3 regions of the Klebsiella sp. genome follow, and region 2 is predicted to be linked to each of the others. Evidence: riboswitches for the same ligand, from Rfam matches in the RefSeq annotation. Region 2 holds a riboswitch; each other region holds the start of a gene.

Region 1 (3,281 bases), on a different contig from region 2:
AAGTGAATATTAAAGAAATGTTTTATTTATAACAAAAAATTAACTGAGAGGTTTTATCATGATTTCTGCGAGCACACTGAACTCAGAACTCATCAATAAAATCGCACAGGATTTTGCGCAGGCCACCAGTCTGGCGGTTGTGGTAGTCAATATTCACGGTGATGAAATATCTGAACTGTTTAATTTCACTCCTTTTTGCCAGCTTATGCGTCAGCACCCCCAGCACAGCACCCGCTGTCGGATGAGCGACCGTTGCGGCGGTCTTGAGGCTTCAAAAACCGATCAGCTCTGTATCTACCGCTGCCACGCCGGGTTAACCGATTTTTCCATCCCTTTGGTTATTGCCGGGCACCTGGTGGGCTTTGTGCTATGCGGGCAGGTGCGCTTAAGTAACGATGTTGAACTTGTCGACATTTTGAACGTTGATGACCGCTGGCAGGCCGATCCTGAGCTGGTCAAAGCGTTTCGCGACGTACCGGAGATGGACTACTCGCGCGTCATTGCTTCCGCCGATTTACTAAAACTAATAGTAGAAAACTGCCTAAAAAAACAGCTCAATTTTGTCGTGATTAAAGATAATCCGCAGCAGCCTGAACCCGCGCGCGCCAGCCGGGCGGTCAGCCCCCATGACAGTAAAATGAAGAAGGCGTTACGCTATATCGATGCCCATTTGTCTGATGAGCTTCGTCTGGAAGACGTTGCCGCCCATGTTTATCTCAGCCCGTACTACTTCAGTAAGCTGTTCAAGAAATATCAGGGGATCGGCTTTAACGCTTGGGTAAATCATCAGCGGATGGTTAGCGCTAAAGAGCTGCTTTGCCACAGCGACTGGAGTATTGCCAGCATTGCACGAAATTTAGGATTTTCGCAAACTAGCTATTTTTGCAAAGTTTTTCGCCAGGCTTATCAGGTAACTCCGCAGGCTTATCGTCAGCAAATTAATGCCAGATCACAAACTGAACCATTTTAAATGACAATATTTTGTTATTGCCGATTTTTGATATGCCCCCGTATCTGCCTCATTATAAAATGAAAAACTCTCATCCAGAGCAATAAATTGTCGTAGCGCAACAAATTAATAATGAGAGAGCGCTAAGCTGCACTAGTTTTTATTTATTTGATGGGATAGAGTGTTATCAGAAATTGCTTTCAGGTCGCCGCAGGCGTAATGAAAAGATTTTGCAATTAGATATTAGAAACGACGGAAGCCATCCAGCCTCCGTAAGATGTTCCAGAAATTCTTCGAGTGAGGACTCATCCCGCTCGAGAAAATCGACAGGTGCCAGGGAAGGGGGTGTAAATCCCCCGCAGCCCCCGCTGCTGTGATGCTGACGAACCCATATTTGACCACTGATCGCGAGATTGGGAAGGATGGGGAAGGACGACGCTAAGCCAGAAGACCTGCCTGTCGGTGACTACCAACAACTTCGGTGGGAAGTGGGTTGCTTAGATGCGTACAGTCGAAAGACTGGGAATGCTCGCAGCCCTACCACCCTGAACAGGATCAGGGTATGGCAGCCAGGCAGCATGCATTTATTCTCGCAGGGACCGGCAGCGGTTGTGGCAAAACCACCGTTACGCTCGGTCTGCTCAGCCTGCTGAAACAGCGCGGCATGCGGGTTCAGCCCTGTAAAGTCGGCCCGGATTATCTCGATACTGGCTGGCATACCGCCGTCAGCGGCGTCGCTTCTCGCAACCTCGACAGCTTTATGCTCCCGGAACCGGTTCTCAATGCGCTGTTTTGTGAACAGATGCAGCAGGCGGATATCGCGGTGATTGAAGGCGTCATGGGGCTTTATGATGGCTACGGCACCGACCCGAATTATTGCAGCACCGCCGCGATGGCCAAACAGCTCGGCTGCCCGGTGATTTTACTGGTCGATGGCAAAGCGGTATCCACCTCCATTGCCGCCACGGTGATGGGATTTCAGCACTTCGATCCCAGCCTGAATATCGCTGGCGTTATCGTCAATCGCGTTAACAGCGAATCCCACTATCAGCTACTGAAAGGCGCTATTGAACGCTACTGCGCGCTGCCGGTTCTCGGCTACGTGCCGCGAGTGGAAGGCGTGGCCTTGCCCGAACGCCATCTGGGGCTGGTGACCGCCCGAGAATCGCTGGTGAATCAGCAGCCGTGGCGCGATTTTGCCCACACTCTGGCGCAAACCCTGGATATTGAACAGCTCCTTACTCTCAGCCAGCTCACCTCCTTACCCGTCGGGGAGTGGCCTGTGCTGCCGTCGCTTGACGCCGGAGCGGGCCTGACCTTGGCGCTGGCCGACGACGAAGCCTTCAACTTTTACTACCCGGATAACCTCACCCTGCTTGAACGTTGTGGAGTGAATATTGTGCGCTTCAGCCCGCTGCATGATAGTGAACTCCCGCCGTGCCAGATGATCTGGCTCGGCGGCGGCTATCCCGAAATTCACGCTGCAGCGCTGGCGGCCAATACGTCAATGCTGGCGCAACTGCAGGAGGCGCACCGGCGCGGCGTGGCGATTTACGCCGAATGCGGCGGTCTGATGTATCTCGGTAGCACCCTGGAAGACGCCAGCGGTGAAATTTACCCCATGGCCAATCTTATTCCTGGCCATAGCAAGATGGGCAAACGGCTCACCCGCTTTGGCTACTGCGAAGCGAGGGCGATGCGGCAAACGCTGCTGGCAGCACCCGGCGAAACCCTACGCGGGCACGAGTTTCACTACTCAGATTTCATCCCGGAAAACCCGGCAGTGCTGGCCTGCCGTAAAGTGCGTGACGGCCTGACGCTTCAGCAGTGGTCGGGGGGCTGGCAGGTGGGCAACACGTTCGCCAGTTACCTGCATCTGCATTTCGCCCAGCGTCCGGCAATGCTCAATCACTGGCTGGCTGCGGCAAGGAGCGCCCAATGACGCTACTGGCCTGGAGCGTGGCCTGGATCCTCGATTTTATCATTGGCGACCCGCAGAGCTGGCCGCATCCGGTGCGCTGGATAGGCAATCTGATTTCCGCCGTCCAGCGCAGCGTGCGCCGCTACTGCCGCAGCGACTTTGCTTTACGCGTCGGCGGCGGGGTGATGTGGGTTATCGTGGTCGGCCTCACGTGGGGTATCTCCTGGGGCGTGCTGGCGTTAGCGCAGATGATTCATCCGTGGCTTGGCTGGGGGGTTGAGGTGTGGATGATCTTCACCGTGCTGGCCGGGCGCTGTCTGGCGCAGTCGGCGCGGGATGTTGAGCAACCGCTGCGTGTGGGCGATTTGGCTGAAAGCCGCGTCAAACTCTCATGGATTGTCGGGCGCGACA
Region 2 (3,281 bases):
GGCAGAAACCAGGGCTCGCGTCAGGCGATAGTTCCAGATGATCCCGGCATCCAGCGCATCGACTGGATAGTCAGTATCAAGCAGACGATTTGCCAGCGTACTGAGTACATGCTGCCAGGGGATAAGCGTTTCGCCAATGGAGATCCCCGCCAGCAGTACGCAGCACATTAGCACACTGACCCAAAGGGCATGTCCACCGACTCTTACCGCAAGCTGACCAACAGCACGACGCATCCTGCGAGAATCACTCATGATTATATCTGCGTTCCTGAGTAACGGAGATGCGCTATGCCGGGCCAGAACATAGCGCAAAACGTAGATTAATGAGAGGCCTGCGGATGCGCTAAGCCATATTCAACCAGGGCATCAGCCAGTTTTTCTAGCCCATCAATAGTTCTGATGCCGGCGTTCATTGTTTGTACGTCAATGACAGGCAGATGATTTTCCTTCACCGCAGGAAGTAGTTTGGCGACTGGGTCGGACTTGAGGTAATCCATCTTGACCTGCCAGTCATCGGCCGGGAAGCGGCGACGGCTCATCTCACCGAGTACAATGACCGAAGGATTGGCTTTGGCAATAGTCTCCCAACCTACCGTTGGCCACTCTTCGGCTGAATCAATAACGTTTTTCACGCCCAGCTTCTGAGCAATCCATGCGGCTGGACCAAACTTCCCTGCCACGTAAGGATCAAGCTGCAGGTCGGCGCTGGAGAACCAGAATACTGCTGAGACATTTTTATCCATGCCGGAAATTTTATTTATCGCTGCCACTTCACGCGCTTTAAGACTGGCAATCAGCGCATCGCCTTTATCCTGAACGTCGAAGATTTTTGCCAGATCAGCGACTTCCTGATACACCATGGCAATATCAAACATGCCTTTACGGACGCCATCACCGCCATCTTCGTTATCTTTCGCACAGTCTGCTGGCGCGGTGTAGACCGGAACCTTCAGTTCACTAAACTGCTCGTAAGAGGCAACCGTACCCGCAGGGCCGATTTGCCACTCAAACTGGCTGGCAACCAGCTCCGGTTTTTTAGCAATAATCCCTTCGAAGCTGGGAATATTTTGCGCAATGACGTCCACTTTCTCGTTTGCCGCTTTATACGCATCAGGTACCGGGCCAAACCACAGCGAAGTACCCACAACGCGATCGGCAAGCCCGAGTGAATAGAGAATTTCAGTGCTGTTCTGACCCACCGTCGCCACACGTTTAGGGGCCTGATTGAAGGTGATGTCGCGGCCGCAGTTTTTAATCGTTAAGGGATATTCAGTTTTTGCCGCACTGGCGACACTGGAGTTGAGTAGTAGAGTTGCGCCTGCAATAATCAGAAGCGTTTTTTTAGAAGTGAAAGAAGTAAAATTAGCGTGCATTATCATCGTCCCGTTGATGCCAGATCTGAAGGTCTGGTCATGGCTTATTTCGTTCCATATATCGGGAGGAGACATGAAGATAGATGACATTGAATCGTGAAATTTAAGAATAAAGATATGCAAAAAATGCAAATAAGCCTTACTTAGCCAAAATCTTATTCATAAATACACTACTGCCTGCGTCAAATAATTCATCCCATGGACCATCCCGTCCACTCAATGGTATACAACATTGTTGACAGCAGGTCTCCTGACTCACGGTAATCAGAATATCAGCCTTCCCATAAAGACAAGCTTTACAGTGACCTGCGGTTAATTAACCGCACAAGGATATTCAGCATCCGCCTACAGTTGCGGGGGCAGTTATGGCATTGAATTTAACAATTCGCACCATATTCCTATTCAAATACAAAAATGTAATGAAATGCTGTCGACAGCGACTCTAGCGGCAATTGTTAACAAGGTCAACTGTATGACGAAATGATTAAAACATCATACAAATATAAAAACAACAATAAAATACAATCAGTTACAACCCAATCACTTGCCAGAAAGTTATGCCTGGAAATAATAATAAAAAGCTAAATGAGAATTAATTGACACTGATCAAACTATATACGCGGTTTGGCTATCTCAAATTAAACATATTGATCACTATCAATAATGCGGCCTATTAGCGTTGGGTTCATTTATTAATGTGATCTCTCCATATGAACCAACTGCCATTTATCTTGCATATCCATCACAACGCTAAAATGATTACGCAACCAGAAATGATAGCCTCCAGGCAAAAAATGATGCGTGTGAAGATATAAGGTTTTATATTGCTGCCGCCGACAGAATTCCTCAGCAAAAGCGATCAACTGACTACCGATGCCCTGTCTGCGATAGCGCTTATCCACATAACAGCGGCAAATTTCTGCGGTTTCAGACAAATTATAACGCCCGCGCAACTCAGCGAGCCTGTCATCATATTGACATACTGCCAGTGTAGCGATTAACTCCTGTTTTTCATCCCATGCGCAAAGCAGCAAATTTCTTTCCTGCGAAATATACTGCTGTTCGAGATTAAAAATGTCCTCATCGGCAGAAGGTATTGATCTACCAGCGTTGAAGAACAGATTGAGGTGCTGAACAAGGAACGACTGAACTGCGGGAATATCAGCGTGAGTCATTTCACGAAGCGTAAATGGAAACATAGTATGGCTGGCTCAAACTAGACAAGGAAAAAGAATAATAACAATTCAGGCAGGGAAAACCACTAGCGTCAAAAACAATAAAAAGGGCAGAGAAGACTCTGCCCTTAATGAAGGTATTACAAGGTCTATCAGGCGGCGTTTTCTTCCACCTGAACTTCAGGACGTTTCAGCACCGCGTAGGAGAGACCAGCGACCAGCGTACCGACAACAATCGCCATCAGGTAACCGAGAACCGGCGTAATCGCACCAGGAATCAGCAGAACAAACAGACCGCCGTGCGGTGCCATCAATTTGGCGCCAACCCACATGGACATCGCACCGGTCACCGCACCGCCAACGATACAGCAAGGCAGGACGCGCATCGGGTCACGAGCAGCGAACGGAATCGCCCCTTCAGTGATAAAGCACAGACCGAGGACCAGCGCGGCTTTGCCACCTTCTTGCTGCGCTTTGTCGAACTTTTTACGCGCAACCAGCGTTGCCAGACCCAGCGCCAGCGGTGGAACCATACCCGCCGCCATAATCGCCGCCATCGGCGCATAGGTTTGGGTACTCAGCAGGCCAACACCAAACGCATAGGCTGCTTTGTTTACCGGACCGCCCATATCGGTACACATCATACCGCCGAGGATCGCGCCGAGCAGAACCGCATTCGCCGTACCCATGGTTTGCAGCCAGTGGGTCAGACCTTCGAGGATCCCGGCAACAG
Region 3 (3,281 bases), on a different contig from region 2:
CTGTTTAGACTCTTCCGGTTTTAGATCTGGGTTTGCTGCAATACCTGAATAATATTGCGATGCATAACGCGTCGCGCCGAATTGCTGCCCTAAAGATGGCGCCAGGAAGCTGGTACCATAAGAAAGCGTTGCGCGATAACCATCAACAAATTCCCAGCCCACCGCAGTTTGCCACGTGCCGTGCCAGCCAAACTGCTCATCGTGATCTTCACGACCCGAGGCTTCCAGCGTGACGGTATCGATCTGTTGCTGCCCGGTCAAATAAAGCCCTGTGGTGTCGCGTTTGTAGATATCAGATTTCGTCGTACTGCTGGAAGTCAGCTTTTCCTGTTTCCAGTCAACACCACCGCTCACTGAACCATGTCCTACTTCAAAGTTGTTACCCCACTGAATATAACGCTGTTCCATGTCATCCAGCGTAGCATCACCCGCATAGCGGCCAAGGTTGCTACTGTAGTTATAATTTTTAAGGTGCTGATAGTTCGCAATTAGCTGAGAGGAATAGATGCCCGAGTTATAACGCAGTCCAGTGTCCCAGGATTGGTTATAGTTCCGACCCTCGTCGTTACCAGCAGGAGAACCATACATCGTATCCTGATCATAATCGTTGTTAGTCGTGTATCCATAACCACGGAAGAAACCCGAAAAACTCTCGTCAAACTTGTGCTGTACGGCACCCCAGAACAGTTTGTTGCTATAACCATCGCGGTCGCTATCGCCGCTGTAAGGGGAATCTGGTTTGACGTTAAAGCCCTTGGTCGTCTGATAGGCACCTGCCGCCGTCACCATCGTGTCGCCAAAACGTTTATTTACCGCTCCATCATAAGTCTGGTAGCCATTCGACCCCATCCCGGCATTGATCTGCGCGTGTTCATCGTCACTCATGGTAATGATGTTGACCACACCGCCAATCGCCCCGGAACCGTAAACAGCAGAACGCGGCCCGCGGATGTATTCGATACGCTGCACCAGGGATACCGGAATCTGGCCAATGTCAATGGCGTTACCAATACCTGCCCGCGCCATTGGGATCCCATCAATCAGCACCAGCACATGACGTGCTTCCGTGCCGCGAACGTAGAGGGAAGAACTGCTCCCCATCCCGCCGGTCTGCGAAATATCCACCCCCGGCAGGCGACGCATCACATCATTAAGATCTTTTGACTGCCAGCGCTGAATATCTTCCCGCGTAACAACATCCGTTGGCGCAAGGACCGTATTGACCGGCTGTTGAAAACGGTTTGCCGTCACCACTAACGTATCTGAATTGCTGTCTTGCGCCCAAGCGGAAAATGCCGTGACGGAGAGGGCCGTCATCAGCGAAGCCTTTTTAATCATTTTAAAAGCATCCGTAATATACAAAGGATGCCGCCGGCTACTATCAGTAGTACGCGATGATAGAAACCAAATGCGACGTGTTCCGGCAGGTCTTCGGGCTTGGGGTGTGTTATGGATGAAGACTTCCCGCTAAACCACCGCAGTGTCTGCATAATGCGCTCATCCCACTGTTCCTTACCGCTGCGCGTCAGCTCCAGATTTACACTGGATTCCCTATTAACACATAGGACCGGTAACATGATGCTATAATTAGAAACATATAGATGTCCAGACTTCTATCGTTATATTTCTGAATATCATCAGAGCTGGACATCCCCGACACTTTCCCTACAATCCCCGCGTAATTATTTTATTCAGGATGCATCATGACCCCCGAACACCTTCCTACCGAACAATATGAAGCGCAGCTGGCAGAAAAAGTCGTCCGTTTGCAGAAAATGATGGCCCCTTTTGCCGCCCCGGTTCCGGAAGTGTTTCGTTCACCGGTCAGCCACTATCGTATGCGCGCAGAATTCCGCATCTGGCACGATGGCGATGACCTGTACCACATCATGTTTGATCAACAGACCAAATCCCGAATTCGCGTCGATACCTTTCCGGCGGCCAGCGAACTGATTAATCAGCTGATGACCTCCGTAGTTGAGGGCGTGCGCGACAATCCGTTGCTACGCCATAAGCTGTTCCAGGTCGATTATCTGACCACGATGAGCAATCAGGCCATCGTGTCGCTGCTGTACCATAAAAAGCTCGACGACGAGTGGCGTCAGCAAGCAGAAATCTTCCGCGATGCGCTACGCGCGCAAAATCTGAACGTGCATCTGATTGGTCGCGCGACTAAGACCAAAATCGAGCTGGATCAGGACTATATAGATGAGCGTCTGCCGGTCGGCGGGCGTGAAATGGTCTATCGCCAGGTTGAGAATAGCTTCACCCAACCAAACGCGGCAATGAACATTCAGATGCTGGAATGGGCGGTCGAATCAACTAAAGGTGCAACCGGTGATTTGCTTGAGCTGTATTGCGGTAACGGCAACTTTTCTCTAGCGCTGGCGCGGAATTTCGAACGCGTGCTGGCAACGGAGATTGCCAAACCGTCCGTGGCGGCGGCGCAATACAACATTGCGGCTAACCATATTGATAACGTGCAGATTATCCGTATGGCGGCAGAAGAGTTCACCCAGGCGATGAACGGCGTGCGGGAGTTTAACCGTCTGCAAGGTATTGATCTGAAAAGCTATCAGTGTGAGACGATTTTTGTCGATCCACCGCGCAGCGGGCTGGATAGTGAAACGGAGAAAATGGTGCAGGCCTATCCGCGGATTCTGTATATCTCCTGCAATCCAGAAACCTTATGCAAGAACCTGGAAACGCTCTGTGAGACGCACGAAGTCACGCGCCTGGCGCTGTTCGATCAGTTTCCATATACCCATCATATGGAATGCGGCGTACTGTTAACGAAGAAGTAGATGTCTGTAACCCGGCAACATCATGGTTGCCGGGAAAATTCAGCAGAATTACTCTGCAGCCGCGTTCTTGCGGTTACGCATCTTATAGCCAATCCAGAACACCATAATCACCGACAACACCGCCGGGAAGAAGTTAGAACCGATGTCCGGATATTCCGCACGCACCACAGTGCTATAAAGCAGCACGCCAAGAATGAAACACGCGGCGGCCAGCCCCGGTAACCCCACGGGCATACTGCGGTTTTGATAGCGCTGATGCAGACAGTAAACCGTCAGCACTAACGATAAAATCGGGAAAACAGAAAATGAGACTACTGAGCTGAACAGCGCAGCGAAGGTTCCATTAATGGATAACCCTGCGATCAGCGCCAGCAGCAGCGTACCTTTATCTTGAACTGAGTGTTTCATTGCTCGTCCTTCACGTTATTCGGAATGATTTGATTTTTTTCTTGTTCACGGCGATACCAATAATACGCG

What was found. Region 2 has a riboswitch for cobalamin ahead of QVF11_RS01095 (ABC transporter substrate-binding protein). Riboswitches for the same ligand answer to the same signal wherever they lie in the genome.
Region 1: linked by a shared signal. The riboswitch ahead of QVF11_RS17905 (cobyrinate a,c-diamide synthase) and the one ahead of QVF11_RS01095 (ABC transporter substrate-binding protein) in region 2 are both predicted to bind cobalamin.
Region 3: linked by a shared signal. The riboswitch ahead of btuB (TonB-dependent vitamin B12 receptor BtuB) and the one ahead of QVF11_RS01095 (ABC transporter substrate-binding protein) in region 2 are both predicted to bind cobalamin.

Annotation. Positions count from the first base shown of each region.
Region 1 is NZ_JAPUEW010000058.1:39,203-42,483, forward strand. Features, by position in the region: gene pocR (transcriptional regulator PocR) at 59-970, shown strand; cobalamin riboswitch at 1,261-1,423, shown strand; gene QVF11_RS17905 (cobyrinate a,c-diamide synthase) at 1,512-2,891, shown strand; gene cbiB (adenosylcobinamide-phosphate synthase CbiB) at 2,888-3,281, shown strand, end outside.
Region 2 is NZ_JAPUEW010000005.1:47,408-50,688, forward strand. Features, by position in the region: gene QVF11_RS01090 (FecCD family ABC transporter permease) at 1-252, opposite strand, end outside; gene QVF11_RS01095 (ABC transporter substrate-binding protein) at 321-1,373, opposite strand; cobalamin riboswitch at 1,597-1,820, opposite strand; gene QVF11_RS01100 (GNAT family N-acetyltransferase) at 2,066-2,572, opposite strand; gene fruA (PTS fructose transporter subunit IIBC) at 2,701-3,281, opposite strand, start outside.
Region 3 is NZ_JAPUEW010000100.1:134,026-137,306, reverse strand. Features, by position in the region: gene btuB (TonB-dependent vitamin B12 receptor BtuB) at 1-1,338, opposite strand, end outside; cobalamin riboswitch at 1,406-1,587, opposite strand; gene trmA (tRNA (uridine(54)-C5)-methyltransferase TrmA) at 1,704-2,804, shown strand; gene QVF11_RS28580 (YijD family membrane protein) at 2,853-3,212, opposite strand; partial or broken gene fabR (HTH-type transcriptional repressor FabR) at 3,228-3,281, opposite strand, start outside.